Linked DNA regions of Synechococcus elongatus PCC 6301. The protein of the gene in region 1 interacts with the protein of each later gene in a pairwise test. Links are inferred from orthologs where the notes say so. Each region holds a gene or a part of one and is shown on either strand. Other genes may lie near its edges.

Region 1 (4,323 bases):
TGACGCGATCGTCGAGAAACTCAATCACCGCTTGGCAATGCAGGCAGGTGAGGTGGTAGTGAGTACCCTCACGATTCAACTCGTAGCAACGTTGCTTACGGTCTAAGGTGATGCAGCGCAGCCAAGCGGCATGGCAGAGGCTCTCGAGACTGCGATAGATGGTGGATTTGGATAAGGGGGTTTGGCGATCGCTGAGGTGACGCTGCAGATCAATCGCGCTGAGATGCTCACCCTGAGCCAGTCCCTCAAAAATCTCTGCAATCCAGTAGCGCTGGGGGGTGAGGCGATACCCTGCCTGCTCCAAAGCACTGCGGAGCGCGGCCACTCGGACTGCCGATAGCGAGGAAACGGTCACTGTTGGCACCAGTTGAAAGTTAATTGCAACTAAAGCAGCGCCAACCTAAGATAAACAGTGTTCGATGTCAACAACAGCTGTTAGTTATTCTCAAGTTCAGCAGGTAAGCATGACGGTGTTACCCAAAATCTCTCACTTCGGGGGCAATGCTCCGGTGCTGAATTGTGAGGCGGGCATTCGCCTAGCAATCGCCCCGCTCTACTGCGACTTAGCGGTACTGGAGTTGCCCCCAGCTGTGCAAGAGGCGCTGCAGTTGCAGTCCCGTCAGCAGATCAGAATTGAGGCGCGGTCGCCCCTCGGGTCTGTACTGGTGCGTATTCTTCCCGATCGCCTGATTTCCCTAGGCCCAGATTGGGCAGCGGCGATCGCGGTCCAGAGCCCAGGCTAAATCGACTGTTGCGATCACCGGTCCGGCGATCGCCCGTTGTCTTAGACAGCAGGATATTGACCCATTCCTGGATGGGAGAGTGATCGCTTTGGCCTCAACCGAGGGGTTCAATCGGTGCTAGGCGTGGATCGAGGATGCGCTGACCTGTCGCGCCGCTGAACTGGACCACAATCGATTGGCGATCGCCCGCACCGAAAATTCGGGTGATGCGTCCAACGCCAAACTGACGATGCTGAAGGCGATCGCCGACTTGCCAATGGCGGGCCGGTTGCTGAACTTGTTGCACTTTGGCTGCATTCGCGGCCACGCGATCGCGCAGGCTGGCGCGGCGCTCATGGGTAACCGGTGGCTTGAAGTTTGCTTGGGTCTGACGACGGGTCTGTGGTGAGTGACCCACGATCAGTTCTGCCGGTAGTTCACTCAGGAAATTGGAGGAAATGGCGGGCTCTCGACCTCCACCCCACAGACGACGAGCACTGGCATGGGTCAAGAACAGTCGCTCTTGGGCGCGTGTGATGCCGACGTAGCAGAGGCGTCGTTCTTCTTCAACGGCGCGCGGATCGTCGAGCGATCGGAAACTGGGGAAGAGGCCCTGTTCTAGTCCAACTAGAAAAACAACCGGAAACTCAAGGCCTTTTGAAGCATGCAAAGTCATTAATGAGACTTGCTGGTTCGCTTCTTTGTTATCTGCATCTGAGGCTAGTGAAGCTGTTCCCAAAAAGCCAATCAGGCTAGGGTCATCATTCTCCTCCTCATGTTGAACAGCTGCATTCACCAACTCTTCCAAGTTCCGACGACGGTCCTCGTCTTCACCAGTGCCGCTGCGTTGTAATTCAGCAATATAACCAGATGCTTCTAAGAGCTGGCGAATCAATTCGGAGGGGCGTAATTCATCTGCTTGATCTTGAAAATGCTGAACTAAATTAGCAAACTCTAGGATGCCTTTCGCCGATCGCCCCGCCAGGTTTTGCACCGTTTCGGAATCACTCAGGATTTCCCAAAGGGGTACATTTAGCTCTTGCGCAGCATCAACCAATCGGCCAATCGTGGTTTTGCCCACGCCGCGTTTAGGAACGTTCACCACCCGTAGTAAGCTAACCGCATCGAAGGGATTGGCGATCGCCCGCAGATAGGCCAAGATATCTTTGACTTCGCGGCGATCATAGAACCGCAAGCCACCAATGACGGTGTAGGGAACATTCCAGCGAACGAGAGAATCTTCAAAGGCTCGCGGTTGAGCGTTAGTGCGGTAGAGAATTGCAAAATCGCCCCAATTCAACTCAGGATGCTGTTGCTCAAGCTGGCGAATTTGTTGAACAACATACTCCGCTTCGGCCATTTCATCGTCAGCCCGATAGCAGGCGATCGCTTCGCCACTACCTCGGGTGGGGCGCAAAACCTTATCGATGCGCTCAGTGTTGTTACGAATTAGCTCATTGGCAGCCTGAAGAATGTTTTCAGTCGAACGATAATTTTCTTCCAGCTTGACCATCGTGCGAGTGTCATCATCCGGCAGACGATCGCCAAAATCATCCTGAAAGCCCATCAGAATGGTGAAGTCTGCGGCTCGGAAAGAATAGATTGACTGATCAGCATCGCCTACGACAAAGACTGAGCGATGATTCCACGGATCAAAATCTCGCGTTTCAGCACCATTCGTTGTCAGCAGCCGAATCAAATCGTACTGAGTGCGGTTTGTATCCTGATACTCATCAACCAAAACATGGCGAAAGCGCTGATGCCAATAGGCCAAAACCTGTTCGTTTTGCCGGAAGAGTTGCACTGGAATCAGCAACAAGTCATCGAAATCAAGAGCATTATTTGCCGCTAGTTGATCTAAATAACGCCGATAGACCTCACCGATCACGCGGCCCCGATAGTTCGGCTGCTGGCGCTCAAATTCATCGGGTGACCAACCATTGTTCTTAGCCGAGCTGATTGTGTAGCGAACAGATTTTGGCTCAAACTTCTTGGTATCTAAATTGAGCTGATTGCCAACAATCTCTTTGATTAAGCCTTGGACATCATTTTCATCAAAGATGGAGAACTGCTTTGTCCAACGGCGGCCATTGGGATCGCAATACTTGTCGATATCAAAGCGAAGAATCCGTGCACAAATTGCGTGGAAAGTGCCAATCCACAAATCCTTGGTAACTTCGCGATAGACACGCGATCGCAGTTGAGTTTTTTCTATTTCTCGCAGTGTCGTGAAGGGCTGGCCGTACTGCAACTCCGCCAGTTGCTGAGCAAATAAGCGCTCCAGCCGCTCCTTCATTTCCTTCGCCGCTTTATTGGTGAAGGTCACCGCCAAAATGTTTTCTGGACCGACCCGATGCTGTCGCAGCAGATGGGCAATCCGAAAGGTGAGTGCCCGCGTTTTGCCAGAACCAGCACCAGCAACCACCAACAGCGGCCCGCTGTAGTGTTCGACGGCTCGACGTTGGGAGGTATTGAGCTGGCTTAGAAAGTCGCTGGACATTGCGATCGCAAACAGGGCTGCTCCTCAGCCTATCGTCTCTGGTTATCGCTCCGCTCTGAATCACCGCCCGTAAGGGCTGGGCGATCGCCCTCGATCTCCCTGTGATCAAAATCACAACGGTGGCGGACCAGGGTCACAGCGATCGCGCAATGCAGCAACGAGAGTAAGCACAACCGCCGCTGAGGCGACCTGCTCTCTTTTCCCAAACGGCCATGATTTTCTCCTTGCACAAACTGGGTTCTGCGATCGCTCCCGTTACTGCGATCGCGATCGGTCTCACGGGGCTCACGCTGCCTGCTCAGGCCTATCCGGCTTGGACTACACAAGATGATTACGAATTTGTCCGCAGCTTCACTGCCTCTTTTCAGGCCCAGATGGGCTACGCCCCCAGCGACAGCTTGGTGGCCTGGAGCTTGAATTGCGTCAAAACCAACTACACCCAATCGGTTGTGAGCGGGATCAATCCCAGTACAGCGGTGAATACAGCGATCGCGAACTGTGGTCGCGCCCTGCAGACGGTAGTCGGTAATGGCAATGGCGGTACAGGTCGGGGCAGCACGATTTACAACTCCTCTGGTGATTCCAGTCTTTCCAGCGATTCCAACGGTTGCCTCTATTTCTCATCGGGATCTTTTTCGAATTCCACCTCCTATTCGACCTGCTGATCAATTGAGAGAGGCCGCTCTCATCTGAGGCGGTCAAAGCGGCTCTAGCAGTCCTGATTAACCGAGCGTGATCAACATCACAACGGCGACTGATCTGGCTCACGGCGATCGCAGTACCGACGCCCGACAGTAGGGTCAGTCGCCCGGAAGTCCCCCTGATGAAAGCCTCTGCAACTTCTGACTCGCGCCTCACTTACTGGCTCAGCCAAGCCGCTGCGATCGCTCTGACAACGACTTTTAGCGTGCTGAATAGTGCTGCGATCGCGTCGGCTTCAACCCCTTGGACAGTGCAACAAGCCCAGGCTTTTGCAACTGACTACACGGCCGCCTTTCAAGCTAGCCAAGGTTATCGCCCTAGCACTCAATTGGTAAAAGACACGCTTGCCTGTATGCAGCGGGCCTACGACTGGCAAGTGCAGCAGGGGCGGAGCAGCAA
Region 2 (4,173 bases), 1.7 Mb from region 1 along the record:
CGATGCTGCGGCCGCCCGACTTGCTAGCAGTCGGTGAACAGGGAACGATCACGGGCCTCCGTCCCGGTGGCTACTGGGTAGTGCTGTTTGATCGCGGCTCTTTTCTGCTGGATACGCAGTTCCTGTCCAAGGTGGAATCGGGCGCTAGTAGTAGCGAAGGTTAGGTCTGAATCAAAGGAGCCCCTCGCCTCCACTGGAGTGAGGCATGGGACAACCTTGGAATGGCTTAGGAAAATCCAGTCTGGGCTGGAGTTGTGAAGCGTCTGTCCGTGGGGGTGATTGCGCACCCCACCCACGCACTGGGAGACTCGACTCCCCCAGCCCCCCGCAACAAGATTTCGGGTAGGGCTCATCGGTGGAGGGGCGATCGCTGCGGGTAAAACTAGCCGGTGTTGACCTCTGGTGAGAGGTAAGTTGGCTCGAGTACAAGCGTCCTGAGTGGCTTCTAGTGAAGGCTGTTGCAGGACAGCTTAGGCTGAGGGGCGATCGCCAACTAACTGCTGCAGTGCCAAGCCTGGATCCGGTTGCTTGACCAGCGATTCACCGATCAAGACGGCCTGTGCGCCAGCTTGGGTAACGCGATCGAGATCGGCGCCGGTGAACAAACCCGATTCACTGACCAAGAGCAAATCGCGATCGCGGCATTGGGCAGCAAGATGCTCTGTCACCGCCAGATCGGTCACAAAAGTCTTGAGGTTGCGGTTGTTAATGCCAACCAGCCGCAGATCATCCAAGGCAAGGACACGCTCAAGTTCCGGCAGGCTATGCACTTCCACCAGCGCATTGAGTCCCAGACTGTGGGCGATCTTCAGGAAGTAGCGCAGGTCAGCATCCGAAAGAATCGCCGCGATCAACAGCACGGCATCGGCCCCCAGTAAGCGGGCTTTGTAGATCTGATAGGGGTAGATCACAAAGTCTTTGCAGAGCAGCGGTACATCGACTGCTGCTCGCACCCGCTGTAGATTTTCGAAGCCGCCTTGGAAAAACTTCTCGTCGGTCAGCACCGAAATGCAAGCCGCCCCATTAGCCGCATAGGCTTGGGCGATCGCCACGGGATCGAAATCTTCTCGCAGTACGCCTTTGCTAGGAGATGCTTTTTTGACTTCGGCAATCACGGCCGGTCGAGTCGGTGCCTGTCGCAGTGCTGCCAAAAAGTCACGGGGCGTTTGGGTCAAGCCGCGGACTTGGTTCTGGAGCTGCTGCAGCGGCAGCTGCTCTCGCCAAGCATTCACCTCGCGCTCCTTATACCAAACAATCTCTTCGAGGATGTTGCTGGGGCTGCTCCCCGGCACCTTGACCTGATAGGTGAGGCTGGCAACATGCACAGCTGGATTGGGGGGACGGCGGCGGACTTCCATGGCGGTAGGGCGCAAATGACAGGGTTGCGATCGCTCAGCCTCGATTGGGCAAGCGATCGCTGAGCAGGACAGGGATTTAGGCGATCGCGGTAGCAGCTTGTTTGTAAGCGGACTCGATCACCTCACTCAGGGTCGGGTGGGTGTGAACCTCAAAGGCGAGCTCTTTGACCGACTGGCGACGGGCGATCGCGTTAGCGACTTCTTGGATCAAATCTGCCGCATGCAGCCCAAAGATATGAGCCCCGAGCACTTCGCCCGTATCTTTGCGGAACAGCACCTTGGCAAACCCATCGGCATCCGCCTCAGCCAAGGCTTTGGAGTTGGCTTTGAAGTAGCTGCGGACGCTGCCCACTTCGAACCCTTCTTGACCACCCAAGGCTTTTGCATCCGCTTCACTGAGGCCGACCGAGCTGATTTCGGGGTGGGTGAAGGTGGCCGCCGGAATGCTGCGGTAATCGACGCTGCGTGGGTGGCCGGTGATGTTTTCGATCGCGACCACACCCTGAGCTGCTGCAGCGTGAGCCAACATCAGCTTGCCGGTGGCATCGCCAACAGCGAAGAGGTGGGGCACAGGTTTGCTATCGCGGAGGACGCGCATGCCATCGTCCACGGGAATGAAGCCACGGCGATCGACTTCGACAGCAACGGTTTCCAAGCCCAGATTTTTGGTGCTGGGAATCCGCCCGGTGGCGACTAGGCAAGCATCGACTTCCAGCACTTCCACCAGTTCTTTGGTTTCGAAGTCGGCCAGTTCGATCACAACCGGCGAGCCCGGCGTAATTTTGCGCGCCAAAACACCCGTGCGGGTTTCGATGTCGCGACCATCCAGCAGCGATCGCTGGGCAACTTTCGCCACATCAGGGTCAAAGGTGGGCAAGAGGCGATCGAGGGCTTCGATCATCGTCACTTCGCAGCCCAACGCTGTGTAGACATCGGAGAACTCAAGACCGATGTAGCCACTGCCAATGATGGCGATCCACTGGGGTAGCGTTTCCAGCTTGAGGGCGTCGTCGCTGGTAAAGACGGTTTTGCCATCGATTTCAATGCCGGGCGGTACAAAGGGGTCGGAACCCGTCGCCAGAATCACATCGCGAGCGCTGTAGGTCTTTTCAGTCCCATCGGCAGCGGTGACGGTGACGCGCTGGCTACCGGCCAAACGACCGCGCCCCATCAAAATCTCAGCCCCGAGCCGCTCGAGGGTATTGCCCAAGTTGGTGCGGACGGTATCGACCAAGTTGGCGGCGTGATCGGCGATCGCTTGGCGATCGAAGCTGACGCCTTGGACTTGAATCCCGAAGTTCTGCAGGTGGTCGGTATCGGTAATTTCCCGCACGCGACCTGAGGCTGCCAGTAGTGCTTTGGAAGGCACGCAACCGCGATTCACGCAGGTGCCGCCAAGGTCACGGGCTTCCACGATCGCCGTCTTCAGACCTTTTTCGCAGGCGTGTTTGGCCGCATCAAAACCGCCATAGCCGGCCCCAATGACAATGACGTCGTAGTCAAACTCGCTGCTCACCCTTGTGTTCTCCCAGCCGATTGCAGAAGCATTTCGCCATTGTACGGCGGCAATGCGGCTAGCTCTGTCGCTGACGGCGGGCTTCGTAAAGCAAGAGGGCTGCCGCGATCGCCACATTCAGAGATTCCACCCCCGCCGCTTGGGGAATTGTGACGGCGGAATCCGCAATCGCTGCGAGGTCTGGACTCAGCCCTGCCCCTTCATTGCCAAGCAACAGAACGGTCGGGCGAGTGAGGTCTGCTTGCCAAAGGGTTGTCGTCGCTCGCGGCAGCGTCGAGACAATCTGATAACCCTGTTGCTGCCAGCTCCGTAGGGTTTGCCCCAGGTCTGTGGCGATCGCGATCGGGAGTCGGAACCATTGCCCCGCCGAGGCACGCAACACCTTGGGATGATCGGGGTCAACGCCGTCTGCTGTCAGCCAGAGACCATCAGCCCCCGCCGCCGCCGCAGTACGAATGATCGTACCGAGATTCCCAGGATCCTGCAGGGTTTCGACGGCAATCAGCAAGGAGGCTGAAGTGGGCGGTTGACGCTGGGGCTGCCGTGCTGCGATCGCCACTACTCCATCCGGATTGACCGTAGTGCAGAGATAGGCCAGTAAATCGTCACTCACCGTTTGTTCCGGTGCCGCTTGGATCGCCTGCTGCCAGAGTTGCGGGTGTTGATTCTGCCAGGCTGGGGTCGCGCAGACCTGCAATAGCGGCCAGTTCGTTGCGATCGCCTCCTGCAAGAGGTGCGTTCCCTCCAGCAGAAAAGCCCCCATTTGCCGGCGACCTTTGGCCTGATGCAGTTGGCGAATTTGTTTAGTGAGAGGATTTTGGCGACTGGTCAGCATCAGTGTCAGGGAGAGAAGACAACGCGAGAGATTTGAGGGTACGTGTTTGGCGATGCAAGGCTACCCAACCGATCGCGATCGGGAACCAAAGAGTGAGCAGACGAAGCAGCACCGTCGCTGCAATCGCTTGATCGCGATCGGCCCCGTAGAGCAACGCCAAGGAAATCGAGGCAGCTTCTGCCCCCCCCAAGCCGCCGGGGAGCAGCGTTAGTACTCCACCCAAACCCACAGCGGCTCGAATTACGATCGCTGTCGGCAGATTGATCTCGGCTTGCAACACCTGAAAACAGCCGTAGAGCACGACCCCTCCGATCGCCCAAGTGAGCAGCGAAATCAGCAAGCCACCCGCCAAAAATCGCGGTTGCAGCAGGCGACGGGCGCTGAAGGGGAGATGCGCCAAGCGCTCTAAGCCTTTGCGGCGTCGCGATCGCCCGCCAAAGCGTTTGGCCCAAGCCTGTAGGCGT

The links.
Region 2: the proteins of pcrA (region 1) and lpdA interact in binary tests that used the Escherichia coli proteins (3 or more experiments, as listed by UniProt). The link is inferred for Synechococcus elongatus PCC 6301 from one-to-one orthologs.

The regions. Positions count from the first base shown.
Region 1 is NC_006576.1:2,065,128-2,069,450, forward strand. What follows is about bases 531-3,578. They hold pcrA (DNA helicase PcrA), read right to left. Parts: upstream 3,223-3,578; coding sequence 838-3,222; downstream 531-837. Other genes in these bases: SYC_RS10240 (hypothetical protein), read left to right, coding at 531-743; SYC_RS10250 (hypothetical protein), read left to right, coding at 3,435-3,578. Outside these bases: SYC_RS10235 (Fur family transcriptional regulator), read right to left, coding at 1-355; more of SYC_RS10240, read left to right, coding at 465-530; more of SYC_RS10250, read left to right, coding at 3,579-3,887; SYC_RS10255 (hypothetical protein), read left to right, coding at 4,046-4,323. UniProt on the Escherichia coli protein: A helicase with DNA-dependent ATPase activity. Unwinds DNA duplexes with 3'-5' polarity. Translocates on single-stranded DNA with 3'-5' polarity. Initiates unwinding more efficiently from a nicked substrate than double-stranded DNA.
Region 2 is NC_006576.1:392,262-396,434, reverse strand. The notes cover bases 655-3,552. They hold lpdA (dihydrolipoyl dehydrogenase), read right to left. Parts: upstream 2,875-3,552; coding sequence 1,435-2,874; downstream 655-1,434. Other genes in these bases: SYC_RS01820 (TrmH family RNA methyltransferase), read right to left, coding at 2,933-3,552; trpC (indole-3-glycerol phosphate synthase TrpC), read right to left, coding at 655-1,358. Outside these bases: regulatory protein SipA, read left to right, coding at 1-164; more of trpC, read right to left, coding at 471-654; more of SYC_RS01820, read right to left, coding at 3,553-3,709; SYC_RS01815 (lysylphosphatidylglycerol synthase transmembrane domain-containing protein), read right to left, coding at 3,678-4,173. UniProt on the Escherichia coli protein: Lipoamide dehydrogenase is a component of the glycine cleavage system as well as of the alpha-ketoacid dehydrogenase complexes.